3 regions of the Acholeplasma sp. ORD1043 genome follow, and region 1 is predicted to be linked to each of the others. Evidence: riboswitches for the same ligand, from Rfam matches in the RefSeq annotation. Region 1 holds a riboswitch; each other region holds the start of a gene.
What was found. Region 1 has a riboswitch for cyclic di-GMP ahead of PG914_RS02435 (InlB B-repeat-containing protein). Riboswitches for the same ligand answer to the same signal wherever they lie in the genome.
Positions count from the first base shown of each region.

Region 2: another riboswitch for cyclic di-GMP. It lies ahead of PG914_RS01310 (hypothetical protein); the one in region 1 lies ahead of PG914_RS02435 (InlB B-repeat-containing protein).
Region 3: another riboswitch for cyclic di-GMP. It lies ahead of PG914_RS05255 (hypothetical protein); the one in region 1 lies ahead of PG914_RS02435 (InlB B-repeat-containing protein).

Region 1 covers NZ_JAQLOJ010000004.1:57,565-67,860, forward strand. Annotated here, with positions in the region: gene gcvPA (aminomethyl-transferring glycine dehydrogenase subunit GcvPA) at 1-906, opposite strand, end outside; gene gcvH (glycine cleavage system protein GcvH) at 928-1,296, opposite strand; gene gcvT (glycine cleavage system aminomethyltransferase GcvT) at 1,310-2,386, opposite strand; gene PG914_RS02425 (metallophosphoesterase) at 2,482-3,183, shown strand; gene PG914_RS02430 (GyrI-like domain-containing protein) at 3,183-3,824, shown strand; cyclic di-GMP riboswitch class I at 4,170-4,245, shown strand; gene PG914_RS02435 (InlB B-repeat-containing protein) at 4,338-10,296, shown strand, end outside.
Region 2 covers NZ_JAQLOJ010000002.1:35,437-45,732, forward strand. Annotated here, with positions in the region: gene PG914_RS01285 (DUF2357 domain-containing protein) at 1-638, opposite strand, end outside; gene PG914_RS01290 (hypothetical protein) at 650-2,203, opposite strand; gene PG914_RS01295 (S26 family signal peptidase) at 2,230-2,925, opposite strand; gene PG914_RS01300 (hypothetical protein) at 3,042-3,983, opposite strand; gene PG914_RS01305 (hypothetical protein) at 4,066-4,998, opposite strand; gene PG914_RS01310 (hypothetical protein) at 4,998-5,744, opposite strand; cyclic di-GMP riboswitch class I at 5,796-5,871, opposite strand; gene PG914_RS01315 (EAL domain-containing protein) at 5,928-7,322, opposite strand; gene PG914_RS01320 (EAL domain-containing protein) at 7,324-9,696, opposite strand; gene PG914_RS01325 (FAD-dependent oxidoreductase) at 9,918-10,296, opposite strand, start outside.
Region 3 covers NZ_JAQLOJ010000012.1:1,822-12,117, reverse strand. Annotated here, with positions in the region: RNA gene rnpB (RNase P RNA component class B) at 1-265, shown strand, start outside; gene PG914_RS05275 (cation-translocating P-type ATPase) at 324-3,032, opposite strand; gene PG914_RS05270 (hypothetical protein) at 3,255-3,731, opposite strand; gene PG914_RS05265 (S24/S26 family peptidase) at 3,801-4,328, opposite strand; gene PG914_RS05260 (hypothetical protein) at 4,442-5,032, opposite strand; gene PG914_RS05255 (hypothetical protein) at 5,075-5,590, opposite strand; cyclic di-GMP riboswitch class I at 5,648-5,728, opposite strand; partial or broken gene PG914_RS05250 (pseudouridine-5'-phosphate glycosidase) at 5,818-6,737, opposite strand; gene PG914_RS05245 (PfkB family carbohydrate kinase) at 6,739-7,617, opposite strand; gene PG914_RS05240 (peptidylprolyl isomerase) at 7,614-8,117, opposite strand; gene mvk (mevalonate kinase) at 8,196-9,149, shown strand; gene mvaD (diphosphomevalonate decarboxylase) at 9,133-10,080, shown strand; gene PG914_RS05225 (phosphomevalonate kinase) at 10,077-10,296, shown strand, end outside.

The sequences.
Region 1 (10,296 bases):
AGCGCGTTTTCCATCTTGGTCTGTTGTAATACCACAAATACGACCTGGCATCTTACGAAGTAGTGGTGTTTTAGCAGCTAAGAAACCAATATAAGCACCACCAAATGATAGAGGTACACCAAGAGATTGTAAATCACCACATGCAATATCTGCACCAAGTTTACCTGGTGTATTAAATAATGCTAATGAAGAGATTTCAGTATTCATAATGAATAATGAAGAAGCATTATGAATAATATCTGCAACACCGTTTAAGTTTTCAACATTACCATAAACGTTTGGTGATTGTAAAAGTACAGCGGCAGAATCGATTGCTAAATTAGCTAGATTAGAAAAATCTGTTACACCATCTTTTTCGCTTAATTCAACAAATTCTAAATCACGGTAATGTCCATAAGTTTTAACGACTTCCATGATACGAGGATGTACAGTTTTTGAATATACAATTTTCTTTTTACCAGTTTGAGCAATTGCCATAAAGACAGCCTCAGCGGTTGCAGTTGGACCATCATACATTGATGCATTGGTTACATCCATATCAGTGATTTCACAAATGAATGATTGATATTCAAAAATGTATTGTAATGTACCTTGAGATACCTCGGGTTGATATGGTGTGTAAGATGTTAAGAATTCTTGACGTGATGTTAAAGATTTAACAATTGCTGGTGTATAAACATCATAAGCACCATAACCTCTAAAAATAGTTAAAGGTTTATTTTTAGAAGCGATGTTATTTAACAGTTTTGAAACTTCTAAATCTGATAATTGAGTCGGTACTTGATAATTTCCTTTGTATCTTAAATTCTTAGGAATTTTTGAAAACAAATCATCAAGTGAACCCACACCGATTGTATTAAGCATTACCTTGATGTCATCTTCGGTATGTGGTAGATATTTATGCATAAGTTATCCCCTTTTTATAAATTATAATGTTTGTTCGTATGCTGCTACATCCATAAGTGAATCAACTTCATTTGGATTTGTAATTTCTATTTCAATAATCCAGTTATTAAATGGATCATCGTTAACAAGTTGTGGAGATGAAACTAATGCTTCATTTACTGCAACAACTTTTCCTGATACAGGTAAATAAAGATCTGAAGCAGATTTAACAGATTCAACTGCACCAAACACTGATTCCTTTTTAAATTCTTGTCCAACTTTTGGTAAATCAAAGAAAACAATATCACCTAAATGCATTGCTGCATAAGATGAGATACCTACTTTACCTTTGTTACCTTCTACATATAGCCATTCATGGCTAGCTAAATATTTAACGTCATGTTTATTCATAATTTTAATCTCCTTAAATCTTATTTTTCTTTTCAATAAACTTTTTATTTCTTACCACTGCTGGTATCATTTTGTTTCTTATTGAAACAAATACGTTAGTTCCAATTTTAGCATATTTACCATCAATTAGAGCCATTGCGATTGGTTGATTTATAGATGGTGATAAATAACCTGTGGTTATTTTTCCGATTTCAACATCATCTTTAAAGACTGAGTATCCTTGACGTGGAACATTACGTTCTAATAGTTCAATGCCAACGGATTTTCTTATTACATTTTCTTTTGCAAGAACTAATGCACCTTTACCAACAAATTGATCTTTAGTTAAATCAACAGCAAAACTTAAACCTGCTTCATATGGATTAACTGTATCATCAATTTCATGGCCGTATAATGGCATAGCTGCTTCAAAACGTAGTGTATCGCGACAACCTAGTCCACAAGGTGTTATACCATTGTTATAGAATAAGTCCCAAAGTTCTTGAATTTGATTGTTATCACCATAAACCTCAAATCCATCTTCACCAGTGTATCCACTTCGAGAAATTAATAGGAATCCATCTTTATATTTGTAATAACCAAAGTCACCTGAATGTTCTGGTAATTCTCCTAATAGCTTTGACAATACTTCAAAACTCTTTGGACCTTGAACAGCAATTTCACCAAAATCATTTGTACGGTTTTCTACCTTCACATCAAATCCTTCAACATATTTTAAAAAATGTTTGAAGTCTTTATCAGTATTGCTTGCATTTACAACAAGCAAGACTTTATCATCTGCAAATGGATATACCATTAAGTCATCGACAATGGTTCCATTTTCATAAAGTAGAAATCCGTATTGCATCTTATTAGATACTGTGATTCTGCTTGATACAACATAGTTTGTGAATCTTAATGCATCTTTACCTTTAATTAAAATCTCACCCATATGAGAGACATCAAACATGCCAACTTCGTTTCTAACTGCATGATGTTCTAAAGGAATTGTCGTGTAGTAAAGTGGCATTAAAAATCCACCGAATTCAACGATAGTCGCACCAACCGAATTGTGTTTGTCATATAATATTGTTTTCTTAAGTTCACTCATGTGCAATATACCTCTCATTCCATTATATACGATAGTATATGATTATTCTAAAAGATTGTATTATACCGTGATAAAATAACTTAGAGGTAATGATATTGAAATACTATTTCGTCTTTTCTGATATCCATGGGAATTTAAAACCTTTAGTCGATGCACTAGAGAAAAAAGGTTTTGATTTGGAAAATCCAGATCATATTTTATTATCGTTAGGTGATAATTTTGATCGAGGAATAGAAAATAAAGATGTACTTGGCTTTTTAAGATATTTTCAAAAACAAAATAGACTCATTATGATTAGGGGTAATCATGATGATTTTCTGCTTGATTTTTTAAAAGGTGTAAGTGATGGTATCTTCAATATTAAATACAATGGACTAGGTAATACCTTAAGAGAACTTTCAGATTCTAATGTCAATACCATTGAATTAATGAGAGATTCAATTAATCAAAGATATCCTTGGTTAATTGGGTTTTTAGAAAGTATGATACCTAAGTTTGAACTAGGTAATTATGAATTCATTCATGCTGGTTACACTTTTGATAATGTGAATGGTTGGTATATTTATAACTTTGCAGAAACACCTTACTTTATTAAAAACTTTGATCCAAAAGATAAAACTTATGTTTTTGGACACTTTCATGTTCAACCATTAAACTATTACGAGCTTGGTATTGAATCTAGTGAACCATTTAGAAAAAAAGGATTTATTGGAATTGATGCTAAAACAATCATTACTAAAATAGTAAATGTTTTAGTCTTTAGCGAAGATGGCATTGAGTTAAAAGAGGGGTTATAATGATGATTGATTTTAAGAAAATATATAAGGATGAATACAATCCGAAAACAACACCAAGTATTATAAATATTGGGAAAGCTAATTTTCTTGCAGTTAGAGGGAAGGGGAACCCAAATTTAGAAGATGGTGAGTATAGTCAAGCAATAGAATTTTTGTATGGCGTGGCATATACATTAAAGATGAGCTACAAAACTTCATATATAATACCGGATTTTAAAGAATATGTTGTACCACAACTTGAAGGATTCTGGTGGATTGAGGGATTAAAAGGTGTTGACTATGATAGATATGATGAATTTCAATTTATCTCTTTGTTAAGGTTACCAGACTTTATTAAAGAAGAACATGTCTTGTGGGCAATAGATACAATAAGTAAAAAGAAGAAAAAGGATTACAGTAAGGTTAAGTTCTTTACCTATGATGAGGGACTTTGTGTGCAAATGATGCACATTGGACCATATCAAGAAGAAGTAAAATCTGTTGAGTTGATGCATGAGTTTATAATTCAAAATGGATATGCTTTAGACATATCAGATACGAGGTTTCATCATGAAATTTATATCTCAGATCCTAGAAAAACTGACAGTGTAAGTTTAAAGACGATTATAAGACATCCAATAAAAAACACTAAATTAATATAGATTTTTTTGAAATTTAGATGTAAAAAATTATATTAATGATTTTTTTTGGACCCAAACAATCAGAATTCAATAATTCATTTTAAAATTGTTATATTTTATAAAAGAATGTAAAAAATCCCATTATATGCAATATTATTTTGGGATTTTTATTATATTTTGATAAAGTTTACCAAAATTATCCATAATAGATCCTAAAATATTACTAAACCGAAACATATGTGTATAATGGACGGGTATAGCAGGAGTAAGTAAAAGTTTAAATTTAGTAAGAATAGCCTCACAAAGCCGTTCGAATTATAACTTTACTTGCAATAAGGTTTATAACTTGTTATACTTGTGAATGAAATTAAATCTTGGCAAACTTAAGGAAACTTAAGGACGCAAAGCTATAGGACCTGTAAAATGGTAGCCAGTTGCCGCTAAAAGCGTTTATACTCATATTAATGAGGCTATTTGCTGCGGCAAAAAGCCTTTTATTTTACTTGACCCCAGCTTTGATGAGGAGTTGGCATTGTGAAAGTTAGAATTCGAAAACTATTACTAGCCTTAGTTTTAGTAATTTTAACAATCAGTACTGTACTCACAATCATGCATTTCAACACAGACATCGAGAATATAGAACGTGATGCAGCTGAACATATAAGTTATCGACCACCAGCAACTGCAAGTGTGTTTTTATCACAAGCAGGGACGGAAGCAGATCCATATGTTATAGCAAACGCAGCAGATATGAAGCGTCTTGCAACTGAAGTAGCAAATGGAAATACGTTTTCTGGGAAAGTATTCATTGTTGCTGCAAATGTAAGTGAAATTACATTAGGTGATGATTACATTCCAATCGGTTCAAACACAAGACCTTTCTCAGGTACGTTTGACGGCTACGGAGTTAACTTTCAATTAAATTTAAATAGAGCTACAACTGACTATGTCGGTCTTTTTGGTTTTGTACAAAGTGGAACAATTGAAAATCTCTCTGTTTCAGGTTATGTCAAAGGTCAAAATAACGTCGGTGGTATTGTTGGTTACTTAAACAAAGGTGATGTGCGTAATGTTTATTCAACTGCTAGTGTTGAAGGTAATGCACAAATTGGTGGTATTATTGGATATCTTCGTGAAGGAAATTTAGTTTCTTCATATAATTTAGGTAAGATTAAAGCACAGTCGAGTGGTGGTGGTTTGGTTGGTTATTCAATGCTATATCAAAGAAGTACATCATCCACTTATCATTACAATTCAATTTCAAATGTTTATAGTGCAGGTACTGTCGAAGTAGCAGGAAGCAACGTTGGTGGGGCAATTGGTTATGATAACCCATCTTTATATAATGGTAATGCCAATGCACGTACAAACATTTATTATGATATTTCAGTCAATGCAATGTATGACCAAACATCTGGTTATAAGAAACCTTCTAGTTTATCAACTACTCAATATGCATTAAACAGTGAAGTGTTAATGAGTGGTATGTCAACTAAATTAACATCAACATTTGTTTTTACAAATATTGGTACCAACTATGGATATTACCCTGAACTTGCATACTTCAAAGAACATGCAAACACAGATATTGTTGCAAGATCCATTGATAATGTAACAACAGATATTTCAAATGGTTTAGGAACTCCAACAAGACCATTCTTAATTAGAACAAATACGGATATTCAAACATTAAAATCAAAAATTTTAGCTGGGAATACTTTTGAAGGATTCCATTTTAAAGTTCAAGAAGGTAGAACTGTTTTTAATCTTGGTGAAACAACACCTATTGGTACAACAGGATTCCCATTTTATGGTTCATTTGATGGTAACTTTGCTAATTTCAATATTTCAATTGAAGATACAACTTATGTTGGATTATTTGGTTATTTTGGTAAAGGTACAATTAAAAACTTATATGTTACAGGACAAGTTACTGGTACACAGTATGTAGGTGGTGTTGTTGGTTATAAAGAATCAGGCTTAATTGAAAATGTTTATAACTCTGCTACAATTACTGGAACTACTCAAGTTGGTGGTGTTGTTGGACGTAACCAATTAGGTAATATTCAAACATCATTTAATAATGCAAAAGTTTATGCATCTGTTCAATATTCAGGTGGAATTGTAGGTTATTTATATGAAGGTACGATTCAAAACACATATAATCATGGAGAAATTTTATCTTTAAATAGTGCAGGTGGTATTGCTGGTGGTTCAATGTTATACCAAAGAAGTACATCATCCACTTATCACTATAATTCAATTTTAAATTCATATAATTCAGGTTTAATCTCAGCAAATTCAAATGCAGGTGGTATAGTTGGTTATGATAATCCATCAGTTTATAATGGTATTACAAATGCACGTACAAACCTTTATTATGACACATCAATTTTAGTTACTTATGATCAACCATTTTCTGGTAAACCAGCTGTTATCAATCATACATATGGTAAAACTTCAGATTTCCTTCTTTATGGTGATTTAACAGTTGAATTAAAGTTTGACCCATCTATTTGGAGAAGACAAACAAAGACTCAAACAACTGCTTTTTATCCTCAACTTGCAGTCTTTGCTGAAAATACTGTTACTGCAATTAAAAATGAGAATACTAAATCAACTTCGCTTGATATTTCTTATGGTTTAGGTACCAAAGCGATACCTTTCTTAATTAAAACAGCAGAAGATATGCATGAATTATCAAGAAAAGTTGCAGCTGGTAATCTTTATAAAGATTATTATTTCAAAGTTGACGATGGTATTACTGAACTTGATTTAGGTAACTTCATTCCAATTGGTAATGCAACAAATAAATTCCAAGGTAATTTTGATGGTAATGGTGTCAACTTTGTTGTTGATATCAATACAACCAATAGTTATGTTGGTGTTTTTGGTTCTTTAAATAACTTAGCAATCATTGAAAACTTCTCAGTTTCAGGTACTGTAACTGGTGCTTCATATACTGCTGCGGTTGTAGGACATGTTGATAATGCAACAGTTAGAAATGTATATAGTACTGCAAATGTTACAGGTACTACTCATATAGGTGGCATTATTGGTTACTTATATAATGGTAATTTAAATAATGCATTCAACTTAGGTAGAATCCATGGTAACAACTACGTTGGTGGTGTTGTTGGTTATTCAATGCTTTACCAAAGAAGTACCTCATCCACTTATCACTATAACTCAATAACAAATGTCTATAGTGCAGGTGAGGTTGCAGTTAACGGAAATAACTCAGTTGGTGGGGCAATTGGATATGACAATCCATCAATTTATAACGGTATTGCTAATACTCGTACAAATATTTATTATGATGTCACTGTCATTGCAAATTATGATCAACCAATAGGTTATACAAAACCATCAAGTTTAAAGTCAGCAACTTATGCGATGAACTCTGGTGAATTATTTACTAAGATGAATGGCAAATTTGGAACTGGTTGGTTCTTGGAAGTAAAAGGTGATCAGTTTGCTTATTATCCACAACTTGAATTATTTACATCTCATATTGAAAAAGATATTAGTGATAGATCAGAATTAGCTGTTAGAGTCGATATCTCACTTGGTATGGGAACAGAAGAATTACCATTTATTATTAATTCGATTGAAGATATTAATATCATGCGTCAAAAAGTAGCTGATGGTAATACATTTGAAGGATTTTTCTTTAAAGTTAATCCAGAAGTAAAATTCTTTGATTTATGTGCTTATCAACCAATTGGTACGAGTACTAGACCATTCTATGGTTCATTTGATGGTAGTTATGCTGAATTTAAAGTAGTTATTAATAATCCAACAACTTACCAAGGTTTATTTGGATACTTTGGTAAAGGTACAATTCAAAATCTATATATATCAGGATCTGTCACAGGTACACAGTACGTTGGTGCTGTTGTTGGTTACAAAGTTTCTGGTACAGTTAAAAACGTTTATAATTTAGCATCCATTAAAGGTACAACTGAAGTTGGTGGTATTGTTGGTCGAAACCAAGCGGGTGAAATTAATGGTGCTTATAATCATGCATCAGTAACTGCAACCACTTCATATGCAGGTGGTATTTTAGGTTATCTTTATGAAGGTACAGTAACTAACACATACAATCGTGGTGAAATATTATCACCAACCAATGCTGGTGGTATTGCTGGTGGTTCTATGCTATATCAAAGAAGTACCTCATCCACTTATCACTATAATTCAATTACAAACTCGTATTCATCAGGATTAGTTTCATCTAATTCAAATGCAGGTGGCATCGTAGGTTATGATAATCCATCAGTTTATACCGGTGGAGCAAATGCTAGAACAAATGTGTATTATGATACATCCGTTTTAGTTGCATATGATCAACCATATACTCAAAAACCTGCAGTTATTGGCCATGCTTATGGTAAAACTTCAGATTTCTTACTATATGGTGATTTAATTACTGAAATAAAGTATGATGGTTCTATTTGGTTTAGACAAACAAGAACTGAGGATAATGCTTATTATCCACAACTAAGAGTATTTGCATTTAATCAAGATGCAGAGATTAAAGTAGATTCTATTCAATCAACAATCAAAGATGTATCAGGTGGTTTAGGTACACAAGGTGATCCATTCTTAATTAAGAGTGCTGATGATATGCACGAATTATCAAGAATGGTTAATGAAGGTAATAACTACAAGAATTATTACTTTAAAGTTGATGATAATATTAATGAACTTGATTTAGGAAACTTTATTCCAATTGGGACAACAACTAATTACTTTCAAGGTACATTTAATGGTAATGGGGTAAATTTTGTTGTAAATATTGATACAACGAATAGCCAAGTTGGTATTTTTGGTGCGATTAATAATGGTGCTGTTATTGAAAACTTCTCAGTATCTGGTGCGATTAAAGGTGCATCAAATACAGGTTCTATTGTTGGTTATGTCAATACTGCAACAGTTAGAAATGTATACAATACATCTAATGTAACAGGTACGACAAATGTAGGTGGATTGATTGGTCAACTCTATATTGGTACATTATCAAATGGCTTTAATTTAGGAACAGTTAATGGTACATCGGCTGTAGGTGGTGTTGTAGGTTACTCAATGAGATACCAAAGAAGTACTTCATCTACATATCATACAAATGAAATTAATAACTCATATAATGCTGGACAAGTAGCAGCATTAGGTACAGGTTATGTTGGTGGTGTGGTTGGATATGATAACCCATCTGTTTATAGTGGTGGGGCTAACATAAGAACGAATATCTACTATGACATCACAGTGATTGCTGCTTATGATCAACCAGCAGGTTATACAAAACCATCAAGTTTAAAATCAACTACATATGCAATGGATTCTGTTGAACTATTCACTAAAATGGAAGGTAAACTTGGTAATGGTTGGTATTTAAGAGAAAAAGACGAAGTTTTTGCATATTATCCGCAATTAACTGTTTTTTCTGAACATGCTTTGGTTGTTGTACGTGATTTCTCAACATCAAATGTCAGAATTGATATTAAAGATGGTTTAGGTAATGTTGATTTCCCATTCTTAATCCGTAGTAAACAAGATATGGATACCTTAAGACAAAAGGTAAAAGATGGGAATACTTTCGAAGGTTTCTATTTCAAAGTTGACGATGGTATAGAAAAACTAGAATTAGGTATTTATGAATCAATTGGTACATCAACTCGTCCATTCTATGGTTCATTTGATGGAAACTTTGCAGAAATTAATATCGAAATAAATACAACAACAGATAATCAAGGCTTATTTGGATATTTTGGTAAAGGTACCATTCAAAATCTTTATATTACCGGAAACATTACTGGTGCTGCATATACTGGTGCAGTAGTCGGTCAAAAAGTATCAGGTAATGTTTTAAATGTTTACAATCTTGCAGATGTTAAAGGAACAACACAAGTTGGTGGGGTTGTCGGACGTAATACTTCCGGTAACATTTCTAACGTGTTTAACTTTGCTGATGTGTTTGCAACTACTTCATATGCAGGTGGGGTCGTTGGCTATCTTTATGAAGGTACAATACAAGATACATATAATCGTGGTGAAGTTAAATCTCCAAGCTATGCCGGTGGTATTGCTGGGGGGTCTATGTTATATCAAAGAAGTACCTCATCGACTTATCACTATAATTCAATTTTAAGATCATATTCCGCAGGGTTAGTATCAGCTAACTCTTATGCAGGTGGGGTTATTGGATATGATAATCCATCAGTTTATAACGGTATTGCAAATGCTAGAACTAACCTGTATTATGATGTTTCAGTTTTACAATCATATCAAAAACCTTACAATACAATTCCTTCAACAGCAGTAACGGGACAAGGTTTAACTAAAACCATGATGTTTGATAACCAAATGGGATCACGTGGCTTTAGTGAAACAACTTGGACATTTAAAATGATTGAAGGAAATTATGCATACTATCCACAATTAAAAGTTTTTGCTGATAATAAATATCAATCAGTTAAAGATAATTCAATCT
Region 2 (10,296 bases), on a different contig from region 1:
CTTTTTAGAATTAACTTATTTTCTTCTTGAACACTACCTTCTTCGATCGTTTCAATTTCTTCTAAGTTAATATTGATTTTATAAACTGATGAATCAATTTTAAATTCAACATTATTATCAACGGTGTGATACTTTTTAGTGTTAATATCTTCTTTTAAGATTTTCACACGGTCTGAAACGAATTTAGAAAGTCTACTAATGAGTGTTGCTACAAATCTATTTTCATAGATTCCATATTCAATTTCTGATTCTTGAACAAGTAGTTTAGTTGGAACGAGTTCTTTATGCCCTTTTTTATCTTCTTGTTCTCTTAGTAGATGTGCATTTGCAGCAAGGTGTCTAATTGTTCTAGAGTTAGTTTTTCTTGCTTTTTCAACAATCACTACATCTTCTTCAGTTCTTAATGCGGATTTATAGTTTCTAGCGATTTTATCGATTGATGGATAATAAGCTTCGATTGCGGATATCCAGTAATCATCAAACTTTTTGGTTTCATGAACAGTGAAACTTTTTAATTTATTCGAACCATCATAAAGTCCTTGATAAAAGTAAGCCGGGAAATCCGTGTCGGTTTCTAAATCATCAAGGTTTGATATTAACATGTTGTAGAATAAATCTAAATCGTAACTCTGTTTCAAATGTTGTCACCTTATGTTTGTTTTTTGTAGTTTGCGATCATTGCTCTGGCTTCAGGGAATGTACCTTTACCAAAGAGTTTTTCAATTACAACTAATAATTCATCCAATTCTTTTCTTAAGAATGGTAAGTTTAAGAACTCAAACTTACGTAAGACCTTTCTAGTAACAATGTAGTCAAGTCCATCAACTTCTGATTGTCCACATGCCACAAAGACTGGAACGAAAGTTTGAATTTGTTTCATAATACGGTTACCAAATGTAATTTGGAAATTATCTGTAATGAACTTGTCTAATTTAGTAAGGTTTTCTAAAGATTTTTGAGAAATTGGATTATCTTTCCATGCTTGCTTGAATAATCCTTCGATGTAATCATAAGTCATATGAATAGATTCAGTAAATGGAGCATCAATGTAATCAGCTTTCACAGATAATTCAATAGATGCAGCACGGTCATACACTTTATCGGTAATCGCGAATGTTGAGTCATCGCGGTTAGCTGTACCTACGAACCAAATGTTTTGTGGTAGTAGGAGTTTACCTTCATGAATATGAATTGGGTCGCCTGCAACTGAATCAGGTACAATATCGATTAACCATTCTCTAGGGTTTGGCATTTCGAGTACTGATAAGAAGTCTGCAAAGTAATATTCAACACGAGCTAAGTTCATTTCATCTAGGACAATGAAATTTAAGTCGGTTCGATAAGTTGCTTCATAGATTGCTTTTAAGAAGTCAGTTTCATTAAACTTCTTGGTAAATTCATTTAGATACCCAATCATTTCTGAACGGTCACGCCATGAAGGTTGAACCGAAATGATAGATGTATCATTATTGAAGAATTTACCCATTGCATATGGTAATGATGTTTTACCTGTACCAGAGATACCTTCTAGAATTAATGTCTTAGAAGATGCCATACCAGCAAAGAAGATTGATACAATTTTTGGACTGTAATAAAGTTTTAACTGTGAAGCAGCAAAATTAATAAATCTTTCAACTAACTGAGGAAGCCCTACCATATCAAGTTCAGTCATGTTAGTTTGCATGATACTGAATTTATATGTTTCATCAACAGTAATAAGTTTTGTAAAACGACCTGTATTTTCTGTTTCTTTGTTTTCTTCTTCATCTTCGTTAAGTTTGTTTAACGCACCAGTAACAGATCTTCTGTTTACTGGCATACCAAGATCTGAAGATTTAAGCGTTAGAATCGCGTTCTTTTCATCAGTTAAATCAATTAGTTTTTGGTTTAAATCAGCTATTTCCATTAATAAATCATCTTTTGATACTTCTCTTTTCACGAACCTAAAGTAACGTCTTAAGAGAATAAAGATGAAGTAAAAGAGTGATAATACGAATACTAAGTTGACTAGAAGAATGAATGAACCAATAATCCAATCAAGCGCAGTAAAATTAACAGATGATAAAGCAAATGAGTCAATATAACTAACTGGATTTGCCCAAATCAATCTGTATATAATATCAAATAGTGATGTGAAGAAATTTACAATGTGTTCGAAAACTGTTTGTATAAATTCTATATACCAAGTTGCAAATTCACTCATGTGATTTTACCTTTCTTCGATAAATTTTACTTATCGTTATTTTCTGCTTGTTGTTTCTTTAATTCTTCTAATAGTTGTTGTTTTAATGCTTCTTTTTCTAAAGCATATTTCTTTTCAAGTTTTGTTTTGTTGTATTTTAGTAGTGATCTTACTAAGACAACTACTTCAAATGTGAATAGTACGAGAAGTGGTAAGACAATCCATAGCAAGAAGCCATCTGAACTTCTTAATGTTTGTAACGCATTACCAACACCACTTAAGCTTCCTGTGTATTTACCAATGATTGCTTCTCTTTGGAAAATCTCAATCTGCATTTGTGGAACATAATTCGTACCATCGTATCTACCTGCTAATCTTGCGTTTACATCCCCTTGAGTAACAATCGTGTTATCTTCGATGAATACCACTCGGTGGATAATATGAATTTTAAGGATTGGGTCATAATGAACGACGATATCATTAACTTTGACTGATGCCTTTCCTGCTTCATCTAGGATGTCTAGGAATACAAGATCACCTTTTGAAAATGAGTCTTTTTCTTCACCTTCCATCGAACCTGATAAGATTGATACAAATCCTTTACCAAATAAATTCGGTAAGTCTTTTTCAGTTCTCATTGAAAGGTTAGAAATTGAAAATAGGAGCAAAACTGCTAAAAGTAAATAAAATAACGTATTGCCTATGATGCTTAAGACTTTAAAAGTTTTTTGTTTGCTAGTCATTGAGTCTTGCTCCTTATTTATAATTTATAAATTATATAGTCAATTTTTGTCGTTGTGTACGAAAAGAAACCTTCAAATTGAAGGTGTTCTTTCCGTGTTTAAAAAATCAAATATTATTATTCTACTAGGTATGCATCAAATGCAAATTCAACTGATAAGATACCAGATAAAATAGCATTAAATGCTTGTGGGTCCCAACCTTCAACCCAAATGTTGACTGTTAACACAGCGATTTGTAAGTCAGTACCAATTGTACCAGTAATTGAAGTTACATCGTAACCTGTAGTTGAACTTAAGAATGTTTCAGCAACAACAACTGGAGTTGTGTAGTTTGCATTAAATTGAACAGTTGAACCAATACCTGCTTCAGTGTCAAGAACAGCTTGATCATATAAACTTTGGAATGCAGCTGTTGCATTTGAATCTAATTGATATTCATCAATAAATAGACCTGCAGCTGTGTTTGTACCAAATGATGAACCAAATCCAACTACGTCACTACCAGCAACTGATGCTTCTGATTGGAATACAGTAGCATCTGTACCATTTAAAATAGCAACACGAGCAGCATTATGAACTGATTGAGTCATAGGTGTTGTTTCACCAGTTGGAATCCATGAAGTTGGATTTGATGTCACATCTAGTGTAGTTACTCTAATACCATCAACGTTTGCAGATACTGCAAAGTATAAATCAAATGATAAGTAATCACCGTTTGCTGTTGCAGTTACTGAATCAAAACCATCAGTAGCATCATAAGTTACTTTTGAGAATGTAGAAGCATTTGCTGATGTAACTGCATCAAATCTGAATGCATCTAAGTCACCAACTTTTGAATCTAAGTAAGCAACGATTTCAGCTGTTGTAATATTAGTCTTCCAAGTAGTTTTATCTAGAGAAATATACATACCTTCCCCAGCTCTAACTTGTGCACTGAATGGATCAATTGCAGCTGTGTTGTTAATTGTGAACCATGCGTAGATACCTACTGATAATGCTACGCCTGTTAGTACTAATGAAAGTACTGATAAAGCGAATTTAGTTGTTAAACTTTTCATATTTGTTCCTCTCCTTGAGAATGTTTTTTAATATTTATAAACTATTTTCTTGTTATTGGCTGTTAACCATTTATAACCCTAATTAATTTTCAAATCTAGCCGCTTTAAATCTTAGGCTAATAAGTAAAGCGTCTGCTTGAATCGCATCCATGGAATCTGGATCCCATCCTTCTATCCAGATAGACACTGTAGCATGTCCTCTGTATTCATAGATGCCATCTACTTCATTCACTAGGATAGTTTCTGCGACTAAACTTACTTTATCTAGTGCGATATCATCTTGTAGTGGTGAGAAGTTAGATAAACGATAAATCATATTATTTGGTGCTTCAGGTGGTACTAATCTAACACCTAATCTTCTTTCGTAGTAATCAAGTGCTCCAAATAATTTTCCGTATCCACGTGCTTCGTTTTCAGAAGGGTCATATATAAATGATAATTCTTGTTCATCATTTACAACTCCTATTCTAACAGCGTCAGACGCGTGATACAAGCGATTTTCTCCTGCTGTGACATATATGTCACCATCATTAAAATCTATTGGTGATGTCCAGTTTACACCACGACTTACAACAAATGTTCCTTTGGTGTTAGGTGCAAGTTCGAAACTTGGTGTTTTCCTATCTGCTAGGTAAACAAATTTTTGATGCGCTGCTTCATTTTCATTATCGGTAATCACTTTGAAGTAGACATCAAATGTGAGGTATTCAGTCCTTGGATCTGCATAAACTCTTGTAGATGTTGGACTTGCGTAAAAGGTTTTGCCATCCGGTGAGGTGATATTGGTTAATCTAGTTGTCTTACCGATATGTTCCCTTAACATTTCTTGTGTAATATTCTTGTGATAGTTTATACCATCTAATGATAGGTACAAATTATCATCTTCTCCTACTCCCATTTCAACCCCATCAACGAGTGATGATTTTGAAGTGTTAAACCAAGCGTATACTGAGGTGGTTAATGTAATGGATATTAACGTGAGTGCAAATAACGCTGCATATATTTTCTTAAGCATTATGAGCCTTCTTCGTTTACCGAGAAAATCATTTGGAGTTTTAGTCTACCACCCATTAAATCTTCTTCGGTGTATTTACCAATACTCTTTAAATAATCTTCTAAGTATCCATCAATCCAAAGTATGACGCTAATTTTAACTGTGTTTTGAGCTTTTAACTGGAAGATATTACCATCAACTGCAACTTGTCTTGATGCAAATGATAGTGACTGCACACCTGGGATTCGATAAGATTGATATTCATAGACATCTGCAACATTATCAACGACCACCATAATTCTTAAGTGTTCTTCAATATGTTTTGAGGTTTCTAAAAATAGAATCTTATAATTCAACCTGTTGATGGTTGCCGCCTCGTTCATATTCTTTAAGTAGAATGTGAATGCAATAACTTCTCTATCTTTATCTTTAACATCAGGAAGGTAATATCCAGGAGTTTGTATGACATTTTGATAGTGGAATGCCATCACACCTTCGTAGGATGCTTGGTTGACAAAACTCATCCCAGGATATCTTAGAACAGTACGTGATTCAGCAAATGTTGAATCTTCTGAGATTCTAATTGAACTGTCAGAAAATTGATCAATTGCTACTGACATATCCCCAGTGTATTGTCCATAAAATGATACGACCCCCATTGTTACGGATAAGAATCCAAACAGTGGAATGAAGAGGAATATTAACTTGGAAAATTTAGTGGCATTTCTAACGGTTTTACCAATGCCCCATACTTTACTTAACGCCATGGTTACCTCGTTACCTCGTTTAAAAAACAAAAAGCCAGTGCCACATAAATTGTTGGCAACTGGCTACCATTTGACAGGTCCTATAGTTTTGCGTCACTAGATTTCTCTAGCTTTGCCTTTTTCGTATACTAGTATTTTATCACGTTTTTTTATAGTGTCAACAAAAATGTATGCGACAAATTTCTAATCCTCAGATTGTCTTAAGAAAGCCGATAACTGTGTTTGATCTAAAGGTTTTGCGATAAAATAACCTTGCGCATATGAGACGCCTTTTGTATACATATCCTGAAATTGTTCTTCAGTTTCTATACCTTCTGCAACCAGTTTGATTTGCTGTGACTCGACAAAATCAATAAGCATCTTTAAATACTTACGTTTATTATAATTTTCTTCTAGTTTGAAGAACTCTCGATTGAGCTTAATCATGTCAATCTTAAATCGTTCTACGATGTCTAATACGTCATAATCTGTCGTTGAGATATCGATTGCAATTTGGAATCCTAAGGTTTTAATTTTAATTAAGTTACGTCTAAATATTTCATTTTGTTTGTAAAGCGAGAATTCTGGAATTTCAATCGCTACTAATTCTGCTTTCGTTCTATGTTTTTGAATTAATCTTTGGAAGATTGTAAAAGTTTCTTCATTTAGAATCTGACGAGGAGAAACGTTAATATTGACCACTAGGTCATGGATTTGATATAGCTGACTTAAATCAGTTTGTAAGAGGAGCGCTTGTTCTACACCCCAAATACCAATTTCATCTAATTCACCAGATTGTTCTGCCATACTCAAGAATGAACCTGGTGCTAAGAGTCCTCTTGTTGGATGTTGCCAACGTAAGAGTGCTTCAACCCCAAGCACTTTAGTTTTATCCTCAGTTGAAACAATTGGTTGATAGTAGTACAAGAATTCTTCTTTTTGAATTGCTTCTTTAATTTCATGATATAAATCAAGATATTCCTTACCTTGATTCAGTTCTTCTGAATAATACTTAATATCATTACCACCATTTTTCTTAACGATATACATAGCAATATCTAATGCTTGGAATAAGTGCTCTTTAGTATTACCGTGTAGCGGGAATGTTGCAATTGAAATACTTACTGTTTTCTTAATGGTGACACTATCTAGGATATGCACCTTACGTTCTGAATCTTTTTTAATTTGTTTAGCCAGATAAATAATTTTAGAATGATCAAAACTATCTGGAATAAAGACATAGAATTGGTCAGGTTTAATACCTTGTGAGATCACAGATTCTTCAGGAAGACTTGATTTAATATGATTAGAGACATAACTCATAATCAATTTTTCTTCTTCTTCATTGAAGGTATCAACAATATCACGGTAATGGTCTAAGTCAATTAGAAATAACGTAAATGGTTTATTCTTCTTACTATTTCTTTTAATTGTACGATCAATTAATACACTTAAAGTATTCAGCGGTACAACTTGGTCTTGAACTAAAAGTTTTTCATCACGATATCTAATGGATTCTTTTTTTACAACGATAAAGATTCCAAAGACTGCACCATCAAGAGCTAGTGTAACAACGATTGTTATCATAATCTCTACCATATTATTCACTAAATCCTACTTTCTTTTTCTTTAAGAAATCCTTTGCATCTTTATGAGGCATTGGACGTGCAATAACAAATCCTTGAATAATCTCTCCGCCTTCTTTTTTAATGATTTCTACTTGTTTTTCAGTTTCGACCCCTTCAAAGATCACACCTAATTTTAAATTCTTACCAAGCATGGTCATTGTTTTTAAGATTTGGCGAGAGGTAAACGATGTTTCAATTTCATCAACAAACTTCTTATCAATCTTAATGACATCAACTGGTAATGTCTTTAAATAAGATAAGGATGAATACCCAGTACCAAAGTCATCTAAATGAATTTTAAAGCCTAGTTGTTTTAATGATTTAAACTTCTCGATAATTAAATCAAATGAAACAACTAAAATTGTTTCAGTTAACTCAATAGCAATTCTTTCTGGGTTAACATCATATTTCTTTGTAAAGTCGATTAATTCTTGGATAAAACCTGGTTGAACAAGTTGTCTTGGCGAAATGTTAAATGAAAACTCAATATCTGTTTTATTAAAACTTTCAGCAATTGTAAATACTTTATCAATGATTAAACGACCAAGGTCAATAATTAAATTAGACTTTTCTGCAATTTTAACATAGGATGCAGGAGATTCTTTTTGATATTTTGGATTATTCCAACGAAGGAGTAATTCAAACCCTACAGTTTTATTGGTTTCAACATTGTATTGAGGTTGTAGATACATCTCAAACTCGTCATTTGCAATACCTTTTTGTAGGTCTAATTCCATTTGTTGGTTTTTAGAAGTGTATTCTAAGAACTTTTCATTATATAGTACATGAGAATAAACAGTTGATTTTAATGCACGTTCTGTAGTAATCTCTAGGATTTCTAGTATTGAATCATTATCCATTGACATCACTTTACCTTGATTATGAACAATACCAGCTTTTAGTGATACAGTAAATGGTAAATCCGATAAAATGACGGAATTATTGATTTTTTCACTCACATTTTGAACCCATGAATCAACCATATCATAATTTAAAACATTTTGAACTAAAACTGTATAGCGATCATTTGTAAAATGATAAAACTTCATGGTTTCTTTATCCATGTGTTTTTTAATTTCATCAATTAATTTTTTTATAAATTGACGAGCAAATTCACGTCCAATGGTATTTTGAATTGTATCAAAATCCTCAACAGCAAAAGAAACAATTGAGAACTTTCTGTTCTTATCGATGCTTTCTAGTGTTTCTTTTAAGAACATTTCATTTGGTAATTTAGTGATTTGATTATTTAAGGCAAAATCTCGGTATTTACCTTCAAAACCTGTAACTTTATTTGCTTCTTCACCAATGAGTAAATACCCACGTTTTTTCTTTACAATAACAAATCTAAAATCTTTCTTACCTTCTTTTGTTTCAATACCCATGAAGAAAGCTTTTTGCATCTTAAGTGTTTCTTTAATGTTGATTTTATCTTTAGTAACATCTGTGATCATCTTAACAACATCTTTCGAGACTAACTCAAAGAATTTGGGATTAGCCATACGAAGTTGGCCCAGACCACCAACATCAATCACAAGTACGGATTGAGGTAGTTCATCTTTATGTTTGTTGTAAAGTTTTTCATCATCATAGCGGTATTTTAAACCCACTAATGAGAAAACCAAGAAGGCAATTACACAGAATAAAGAAAGTGTTAAATACGACCAAATAAGCGGTAAATAAGCTGCTAAATATGGGGCTTGTTTAACAATTGAAATAAAGAGTAAGTCACCATCTAATTTATGGAATGATAAAATAAAACTTTCATTATTAGATTGGAAGTCAAAGTGAGCTTGTGAGTTTTTTCCAATTAAGTTATCTAGTGTACCAAAATATTGTGAAGGGTATAGATTTGTGTTAAAGAAATTTTTTGAAATGAGTGATTGGTCTTTCGCATATAAGATATAGCCAGATGTTGCAACTACATATTGTGTGTCAGATAAAACGACACCTTGATTAGCAAAGACTGATTCTACTTCTTTATATGCGACTTCTTGTTCACCTTCTTTTTTAAGTACTAAGACTAAGGTATCATCAACCTCATCACTAAATAAAGTTGATAAAGGTGAGATTGTATACATGTTAAATGGCACTAAAGGATTAAGTTCAGTGGTGTATTGTTTAGTATTCCAATTTAAGATACTGTCTTGATAAGCATCATACAATCCATGAAGCATATCATCAAGACTTTGCGTTCTAAGTTCATGTTCATTATGTGCAATGAGATTGGCTTCTCTTTTAAATGTTGTGTCTAATAAAAAGATATAGAACACATAAAAAGACAGGAGTAAAACTCCAAAGATTATGACGAGTCTTATAATATGTCTTTTTGTCTCTGTAAACATCTAGCCTGTGCCCTCTAATCTCTTCCTTATATTCTTATTATCTTATATTTGAAGCGATTTTGCATCATAACTAACTAATTTATTCTATTTATTATGTATTATAACATGAATGTGGATTCATGTTATTTCTTTATGTTGGTGATAAATAAAAAAAGGCTTCCATATTCTGGTTACCTTTTTTTGTTGAGCTTGCGCATTTTAATAAAGGGGTAAACGAAGGATTAGTTTTTAGCTTCTTGAGCGATTGCTCTTAAAGCTGCAATGTTTAATAAATTCCATGGTTTATTGAAGTGTGGTTGGAAGAAGAAATCTTGGAATGCTAAATCTTCAATAGTCATGTTATTTTGGATTGCTACTGATAAGATATTCATCTTATCTGTTAAATCGTACTTAGATAGGATTTGACCACCTAAGATTTTTCTTGTATCTTTGTCGTAAACTAATTTTAATAATGCTTCTTCATATTCTGGCATAAATTCAGGACGGTTTGTATCGTGTAATAGATAAGCACCATAGTTGATACCCATATCACGAGCAACACCTTCTGTTAAACCGGTTGATGCGATTGATAATTCATAAATTTTGATACCTGATGTACCT
Region 3 (10,296 bases), on a different contig from region 1:
TTGCGCCAAAGGAACAAATAACTTTGGGTATGAGTAATCATAACGGCGAATTCAATTTCTAAGGGTAACTATGAATGCGAGTTCTTAACGTGCCACAGAGACGAGTTTATTAGGAAACTAATAAAATGAAACGCGGTAAACCCCTCAAGCTAGCAACCCAAATTTGGTAGGGGCATGAGATAGTCAGCAATGAACTATCTTACGAGGTAATACTCGAGATAAATAGTCACAAGAAGGAAACTTCTACAGAACATGGCTTATGCACCAATTTGTTATCAAAAAACCACCGCAATCGGTGGTTTTCTTTTTAATCCTTAATTAATTTACTTTGATGATTTTAGTTTACCAATGAATTTTATTGTTTCAACAACAATCACTGGAACAATAGATAATCCAATGACAATTAACCAGTCATATAAATTCCAATGTAAAACTGAATCAATATCAAAGATATTTTCTGCAAAGAATGGAATAAAGACAGTTAATAACTGTAGCACAAGACAACCAAAGAACGCCATTATTAGGAATTTATTAGGTTGTAGTTTGAAGATTGAAGTTTTATCACTACGAACATTAAATGCATGAAATAATTGAGTTAAGCATAAGACCATGAAAGTTAATGTTTGAGCATGTCTAATACCGTTCATTTGATATCCAATATAGAATGCAGCAAATGTTAAGATACCAATCATAATACCTTGCCATGCAACCTTAGCACCTAAACCATCAGCGAAAATGCTCTTTGATGTATCTCTTGGTTTTTCATTCATAATGTTAGGTTCTTTTGGATCTAAACCAATACCAATAGCCATAAATGAGTCAGTTACTAAGTTCACCCAAAGAATTTGAGATGCAGATAAGATTTGTAAGAATGGTTCATTTGGGAATAAAACAATACCTAATGTAACGCCTAAGAAGATGGTGACAATTTCACCAATATTACAGGATAATAAGAATTGAATAGCTTTTTTGATGTTTGCAAAAATTGTACGACCTTCACCAACTGCAGTAACAATAGTTGCAAAGTTATCATCAGTTAAAATCATATCTGATGCACCTTTAGCAACTTCAGTACCTGTAATGCCCATCGCAATACCAATATCTGCTTTTTTAATAGAAGGTGCATCGTTTACACCATCACCTGTCATTGCAACAACTAACCCAGTAGATTTCCACGCAGTCACAATTCTAACTTTATTTTCTGGTGATACTCTTGCATATACTCTAATATTTGGTAGTTTTTCTAAGTATTCTTCATCAGACATGCCATCTAATTCTTTACCAGTAATGGCAATTTGTCCCTCTGTTAAAATGCCTAATTCTTTGGCAATAGCAACAGCAGTATTTTTATGATCACCTGTAATCATAATTGTTGTGATACCAGCTTTTTTGGTTTCAATGATGGCATCTTTAACTTCAGGTCTTGCAGGGTCAATCATACCAACTAAACCGAGTAAAATCAGGTTATTTTCAAGTTTTTCTTCAAAAGATTTATCAAATACTGTATTTAATTCAAACACTTGATAACCTAATGCCAACACGCGTAAAGCTTGATCTGTGAATTTTATATTTTGATTATTAAATGTATCTATGACTGTTTGATCAATAGTTTCTATATTATTATCGACTAAATAGAAATTACTACGTGCAATGATATTATCAGGAGCACCTTTAGTAATCGCAACGAATTTATCATTTATTTTATGAACGGTAGTCATCATCTTACGGTCTGAATCAAATGGTAATTCAAATACTCTTGGATATGATTGTAAGATATCAAGTGGGTTATTATTAGTAACAATAGATAAATCAGTTAACGCAATTTCAGTTGGGTCACCAATTTTAACATAACCGGCTTCAGTTTTTTGTACAACTGTATCATTACATAACACACCAAAATCAATTAAAGATTTTAATGATGAAACTGCATTTGTTACAGACTCTGTTTTGATTGATTGGTCATATACATAAAGATCTGTAACAGTCATTACATTTTGAGTTAAAGTTCCTGTTTTATCACTACAAATAATCGCAGTAGAACCTAAAGTTTCAACTGCAGGTAAAGTACGCATGATTGCTTTTTTCTTTACTAAATTTTGCATACCAATTGATAAAACAATTGTGATAATTGCAGGTAATCCTTCAGGAATCGCAGCAACTGCTAATGCAACAGCAGACATAAATGCTTCTAGAATGTGCACCTCACCAATCATAAATCCTCTAATCATCTGAATGATGAAGATGACTGTAACAATACCTAGTGCAATATAGGCTAGGAATTTACCTAATTGAGCAATACTTTTTTGAAGTGGTGTTTGTGAATGCTCATTATTTTGAAGCATTGATGCAATCTTACCTATTTCAGTTTCCATACCAGTTTTAACAACTAATCCAGTACCACGGCCATAAGTAACAACTGTTCCCATGAATGCTAAATTGATTCTGTCACCTAACGGTACATCTTCATTTAAAATTGCTTGATTTGTCTTTTCAACTGGGACGGGTTCTCCAGTTAAAGCAGATTCATCACATTTTAAATTAATGACATCAACTAATCTTAAGTCAGCTGGAACAAAATCACCAGCTTGTAAGATGACATAATCTCCAGGGACTAAATCTTTCACATCAATCTTAATTTCTCTACCATCTCTTAACACAGTCGCATGTGGACTAGACATTTTTTTAATGGATTCAAGCGCCTCTTCAGCTTTAGCTTCTTGAACTAAACCGAGTATGGCATTGATTAGAACGATACCAATAATCATTAATCCTTCGGTTAATTCTTCAGGATTATTATTTAAAATTGCAGTAACGAATGCAATACCCGCTGCAATTAATAATACGATCACCATGAAGTCTTTAAATTGGTCTAGAAATTTAAGAATAAAAGATCTTTTCTTTTCCTCGGCTAATTTATTCTCTCCATATTTTTCTAAACGTTGTGAAACTTCAAGAGAAGTTAATCCTTCCTTTGATGTCTCATATGTTTGCATAACTTCATCAACACTTTGTTGATATATTTCTTTATTCATAATTTCCTCCACTTAGAAATAATAAAGACCTTCAAAACCCGTTTGTAGGTCTTGAAGGTCTCGTTTACAAGCAGATAATTGGGCTTGACTATTAACCGGGTAAAATACCGTAATGACGATTAATAAATTTGGGAACTACTCCCCTTCTTCATTATATTCTATCATAAATAAATTATCTGTAAATATCATTTTTAACTTTATGTTATGAATTTCAAGTTTGGTCTAATGACTGTTTAAAGTCTTTTTATTGGAATGAATTATCCAAAGTATCAGTAGTGTTGTTATAGATAATCCAGTACCAATATTTAAGAAATAAATCCAAGGTTCAGTTGACATAAATAAAATAACATCTAGTCCAGTTGCTTCACTAATAAAAGTACCTTTGATTTCAGAAAAAGTATAAACTTCAGTTACTAAAAGATTATTTACAGATAAAGTAAGTGTCGAGTTTATTTCATCTATATCAATGACTTGGTGAACCCATAAATATTGTTCGTTAATACGACTAGGTGCAACAACATATTCACCTACTGTAATTTCAGATGGAGAAAAAGGTACCATTTTAACGATACCTACTTTAATTCTATTATTAGTAATTGGTTGGTTGAATGGTACAGCTTGAATGTGATTATACTGATAAAATTGATATTCAATATTCGGACCTAACATGATTATGCTGACCAAAAATAATTCAACCATGAAAAACAATGCGAAAACTATTAAGAGAATTACTCGAACTATTTTCATGTATGAGTCCTTAAATTTATTTTAATTTGTAGATTTTTTCATACGTTTAATTAAGATAACAGCAGCGGTTATTAATGCACCATTGATTAAGATGACAGTAATACCGATTGGACTTCTTAAAAAGCCTATGACATAACCTAAATTTGGAATTTTAGAAACAACATTTCCACGGTACATAGAAGAAGTAATTTCCCATTGGTAAGATGTTGGATTACCACTTGAATGGACACGATAGGCAGTTTCTGATCCTGCAACTTTTGTCATAATCTTATATACTTTTAAACCATCTGCATTACCATAACCGTCAAGTTCAAAAACAATGATATCGGTATTATCAAGTTCATCAAATTCAGTCATTGACACTACAACTAAATCGCCTTGATTAAGCGATGAGTCAACTCCTGAAAATCCACCATAAACTGCAACTCCAAATAATGTGGATGTCACTGTTGGTAAATAAATAAATGATAGAATAAACAAACCTAAAAGTCCGATAACACTATACAATATGATACTAATTAATTTATTTGAATCAAACTTATCCGCCATATTTATACCCCTATAAAAACGTAATCTTATCCTAAGATTATTGTAACATAAATTAGATTATGTTACGAAAAAGTGGTCTTGTGACCACTTTTTAGTTTATTTTAATTTAGATATTAGTCTTCGATAACTGTAAATAAGACATCAAATGTAGCGGTTGCACCAAACATAGCTTCGGCAACTTCTTGAGCTTCTTCAGCAGTAATTTCATCTTCAATTTCAACTGGTTCAGTTAAGGTCACTTTTACATAAACAGTAACTGCATCACCATTAACTTCAATCACATCACTACCATCAGCTTGGAATACACCATTTACCACAGTACCACCGATTTGGTAAGTAAGATTTAAGTAACTCACTAATTCATTAACAACACCAAAGGAAACATTTTCAAAATCAACTTCAAGTGTACCAGTTGCTTCACTATCTAAATCGTTTGACTCCCATACGATTGAGAATGTGAAGATAATGTATTCAACAGCGTCATCTTCTAATGAGAATTCAGCTTGACCTGCAGGTACTAAAACACCATCAGTAACATCAGCAGTAGAAGCAGATACTTCAACAACTAAACCTGTACCAATTGTGATTTCCCCTGATTCTTCAGCTTCTAAATTGATACTCGCCCAGAATGCATATGATATCCCGATTGATACCACTGCCAATAAGAATAATGCAATAAGCATTAATTTTTGATTCTTTTTCATATTTGTACTCTCCCTTTTTAATCCTTAAGTTTTTTTAAACTTTTAAGAAACAACGTTAAATAGCAAATCAAAGGTTATATTTTTACCCCTAATTGCTTCAGCAATCTCTCTTGTCTCTGGTTCAGTTAATCTAACCTTAACAACTACAAGTAATGAATCGTTTCCAATCAAGAGATTACCTTCATTTGGTAGAATGATCTCTACTAAATAACTGTAGGTAGGATCACCATTAATTAATATATTTTTGACTTGGATGGTTACATTAAGTTCTATGCCGGGTTGTAATTCCTCGCCATTAATATCTAGTTCAAAGGTGAAGATAATTTCGTCCACTTCATCACTTGAGTAAACATAACCAGCTGGAACTAATTTTTTATTGATATTAGATTTATCTTCTTTTAAATCCACTGTCAGTTCAGCTTCATGAATCGTGTCAATAACAATATACACATCAACATATCTTTCAATCGCTGCCCAATATGAAAACGAAATTGAAATAGTGTACATTATAGCAATAGCTAGGACCACAAGAAGTGCAGTACTTAACCTTTTAGTCATACATATCCCCCAATAGCCATGACAAATAAAAAGCAGCCATTGAAATCACGAAAAGTGATTTGCAACTGGCTGCCACGTTAATGTTATGGCCCTATAGCTTTGCGTCCTTAAGTTACCTTAAGTTTGCCGATACAATATGCTTAAATTTATGACTGCTATTATTATAATAAAAAATAGTTTTATATGCAAACAAAATGGATATTTAATGAGACAAAGTACCGAATATGCTATAAATTATTAAGTTTTGAAAGTTCAATTGCTATTTCTGCACCGAGTTTAGCATTGTTATAAACAAGTTGAATATTTGAATCTAAGCTAATACCCTTAGTTGATTTTTCAATGCTTGCAAGTAAGTAAGGAGTGATTGCTTTGCCTTTGATATTATTTTTCTCAGCGGATGCTAATGCTTTCTCAATTTCAGAATTAATAAATGCTTCATCCAATGAAAATTGATTAGGTATTGGATTCGCAACAAGCACACCACCTTGGAGCGGAAGTGTCCATTTGGTTTGTAACAATTTAGCAATTTCTGAAGGTTTGTTTAATTGATATTCCAGTCTAAAACCAGATTTTTTAGTGTAAAATGCAGGGAATTCATCGGTACCAAAACCAACTACAGGCACGCCTTTTGTTTCTAGGTACTCAAGTGTTAAACCTATATCTAAAATTGAATTACATCCTGCTGAAACAACACAGACATTTTCATTTGCTAACTCTTCTAAATCTCTTGAAATATCAAACGTATCTTGACCATTTCTGTGAACACCACCAATACCACCAGTAGCAAACACTTTAATTCCAGTCATTGCTGCGATTAAAATAGTTGCAGATACGGTCGTAGCTCCATTATAACCTTTTGTAATACAATAAGGTATATCGCGTTTTGAAACTTTCATAATGTTACCTACTGACCCTAATTTAGTTAGTTCATCAGGTGATAGACCTACTTTAATTCTGCCATCTAAAATAGCAATTGTTGCAGGTGTTGCACCAGCATTTTTAATAATTTTTTCTAACGTCATACCCACTTCAACATTTCTTGGATATGGCATCCCATGTGAAATGATTGTTGACTCTAAAGCAACAACTGGTTGATTTTTTTTAATGCGTCTAATACATTTGGTGCAATATCGATAAATTGATTCATGTTATTTCTCCTTCACCATTGAAACAAGTTGGTTCACTTTTAATTTCTTATATACAGCATCGATAGATTGAAGTGTAAAATGTGAAAGAATTGTTCCCGTTTTTAGTGGTTCTAAATTATTTATTTCAGCAAAAATTGTTCCTGCAAAGAATCCATCTCTTGCGCCAGTGTCATTAATGATCACTCCATCAAATGACTTTTGGTAAAAATTAATAAACTCTGGAGTAAATTGATATACACCATTTTTTCCTAAAGTTAAGAATATATTATGGATACCTTTATTTAATAAAATTTGACCAATTTGAATTGGGTCATCAAATACAGTAATCATCTTTCCTTCATTAGTATTAATTTTGATGGTGTGGATTTTTTGAAGATAAGGAATGAATTTAGCGGCTTTAGCGCTACTTACTAAGTCAACATAGAATGCTTTATTAAATGTTTTAAAAATATATTCAATCGTATCTTCAGTTAGATTAGCATCTAATACAACAATATCCGCTTTTTCTATATGATCTTGATATCGTCTAATCACTTGAGGTGTAAGTTTTTTAAGTTGATCCATTGAACTAACCGCAGTGAATAGATTACCTTTATCATCATGAATTGCTACGTAACTTGGAGTTTGTTTTACAGTTTGATATAAAACCTTTAACTTTATATCGCGTGCCATGTTCAGAAAATCTTGAGCATCTTCCCCAAGTACTGTAATTAGGGTCGGTTCAAGTTCCAATCTGGCTAAATTTTCAGCAATGTTTCTTGCAACCCCACCCCAAGATTTATATATATTACCGGGATTAGAATCATGCATTACCATTGGTTGGTGCATACTTGCTAAATAATCAATAGAAGTAGCACCAATAACTACAATTTTTTTCATATGTAATCAACTGGTTTTAAATTAAATGTATTTTCAAGTATAGTAAAGCTTTCGATAACGACTGGAGTTAATGGCATATCCATATGGTTGGTTTGAGTTGTAGCAATTTTATCAACTACCTCTAACCCTTCAATTACTTTACCAAAAGCAGCATATTGACCATCTAAATGTGGAGAGTCTTTATGCATAATAAAGAATTGGCTTGTTGCAGAGTTAGGGTTATTTGTACGAGCCATCGAAATCACACCTTTGGTGTGTTTAAGATCGTTTTTGTGTCCATTGGCAGTAAATTCACCTTTAATCGGTTCTAACTTATCAAATGATCCACCACCTTGAATCATAAAGCCTCGAATAATTCGATGGAAGATTTTATCAGTATAAAAACCTGACTCTACATATTTAACGAAATTTGATACTGTGTTTGGTGCAACTTCAGGATAAAGTTCGATTTTCATCGCACCAAAATCTTTTACTTTTAAAGATAAAATGAGTTTTGACATGCTAATTACCTTTCCTTTTATGGGATATATTCATTGTATCATATATGATATAATGATTATAGAAAGCGAGCGAATTTTATGGTGGATTTTGGACAAGGAGTAGCAAGCGGTAAGATTATCCTTATGGGTGATCATTCTGTAGTTTATGGTAAACCAGCTATTGCACTTCCTTTTAAACAAGCACAAATTACTTCAAAAATATATAAAACTAATGAACCAACCACTATCGATTGCATCTATTATATTGGTCTATTAGAACATGCACCAGATACGATATTGGGAATTAAACGTGTTATAGAATTAGTTTTAACTTATTTAAATCAAGACAATTTTGGAATTCAAATAAAAATTGAATCGAATTTACCAGCACAAAGAGGTTTAGGCTCAAGTGCAGCTGTTTCGATTGCTATTGTAAGATCTTTATTTGATGCTTTTGAAACAGAACTAACACCTGAATTACTTAATATGTTTGTTGATTCAGCTGAACAAGTTCATCATGTGAGTCCATCTGGATTAGATGCATCAACGATTACAACTGGTAAAGCCGTATTTTATCAAAAGGATTTAGGTAGAACCATTATTCCATTAAAAATGGATGCAGTTATTGTTGTAGCTGATACAGGTAAACGTGGATTAACCAAAGAAGCAGTTAGTGAAGTCAGACGTCTTTGGAAAGAAAATCCAACAGTAGTTAATCCAATTATTGATCGATTAGAAGAATTAACAAATGAAGTTAAAACATATTTAGAAAATAATGAAGTTATAAGATTAGGTCTTGCAATGACTGAAGCACATGAATTACTTAGAAGTATTCATGTATCTGATGATACATTAGAAGTTCTAGTTAATGTCGCACTTAAGAATGGTGCTTTAGGTGCTAAATTAACAGGCGGCGGTAAAGGTGGTTGTATCATCGCACTTGCAAAAAATACTGAACAGGCAATTATACTTTCTGAAGCTTTAAAAACAAGTGGTGCTGTCGACACTTGGTTCTACGACTTAAAGGAAATTATTGATGAAGAAAACAGCTAAAGCACATGTAAATATTGCGTTAATTAAATATTGGGGAAAGAAAGATAAAAAATGGAATTTACCTTTAACATCCTCTTTATCATTTACAGTTGATAAATTCTATACTAAAACGACGGTTGAATATAAACCATTGTTAACAGAAGATCATCTTTATATAGATGATAAGTTTATCACTGGAGTAGAATATGACCGTGTTAAACAATTTATGGATATGGTTAGACACTTATATAATATTCCATATTTTGCTGAGATTGTTTCATACAATTTTGTGCCTAAAAAAGCAGGTATAGCATCAAGCTCTTCAGCTTTTGCCACGCTTGCTTTAGCTGCAACCTCAGCATTTGGTTTAGAACTTGATAAAAAAGCTTTATCAGCTTTAGCTAGATATGGAAGCGGGTCTGCAAGTCGATCGATTTGTAATGGATTTGCTGTATGGCACGAAGGTTATGATCATATATCAAGTTATGCAGAAGAAATTGAAGGTTTTGATGATATGGCATTGTTAGTTTGCATGGTCAATCAAAATGAGAAAAAAGTTGATTCAAGAACAGCTATGAATGTTTTAGAAATCTATCCTCAATATAAAGAGGATTGGATAACTAAAACCAATATACTTTTTAATGATATGATCCATGCCATACAAATCAAAGATTTTGTAAAAGTAGGTATAACCGCTGAAACCCATGCAGAATTGATGCATCAATTAATTGAAAATACAGGCAATACCTATTTGACTGATGTTTCCAGAGAAATCATTGAATTGACAAAATGGTTAAGAACTCAAGGATATTTAGTATATGCAACAATGGATGCTGGTCCAAATGTAAAAATTATTTTAAGAAAAGATTCAATCAAAGATGTAATAAGTTATTATGAAAAACTTTGTACTGTCGTAGTATGCTATGAAGGTAAAGGAGCACATCTCTTATGATTTCACTTAAAGTGCCAGGAAAACTATTTATCATTGGTGAATATTCAGTCTTAAAACCAGGTAATGAAGCGATTTTAGTCGCTGTTAATAAATTTATACATGTTACCGTTGAAGAATCAAAATCTTATGATTTTCAATCAGAACTGGGTAGATTTAAATGGATGCTATCTGAGGAATTGCCAGTCTTTAGCTATGATACTTTAAAACATGCTAAAG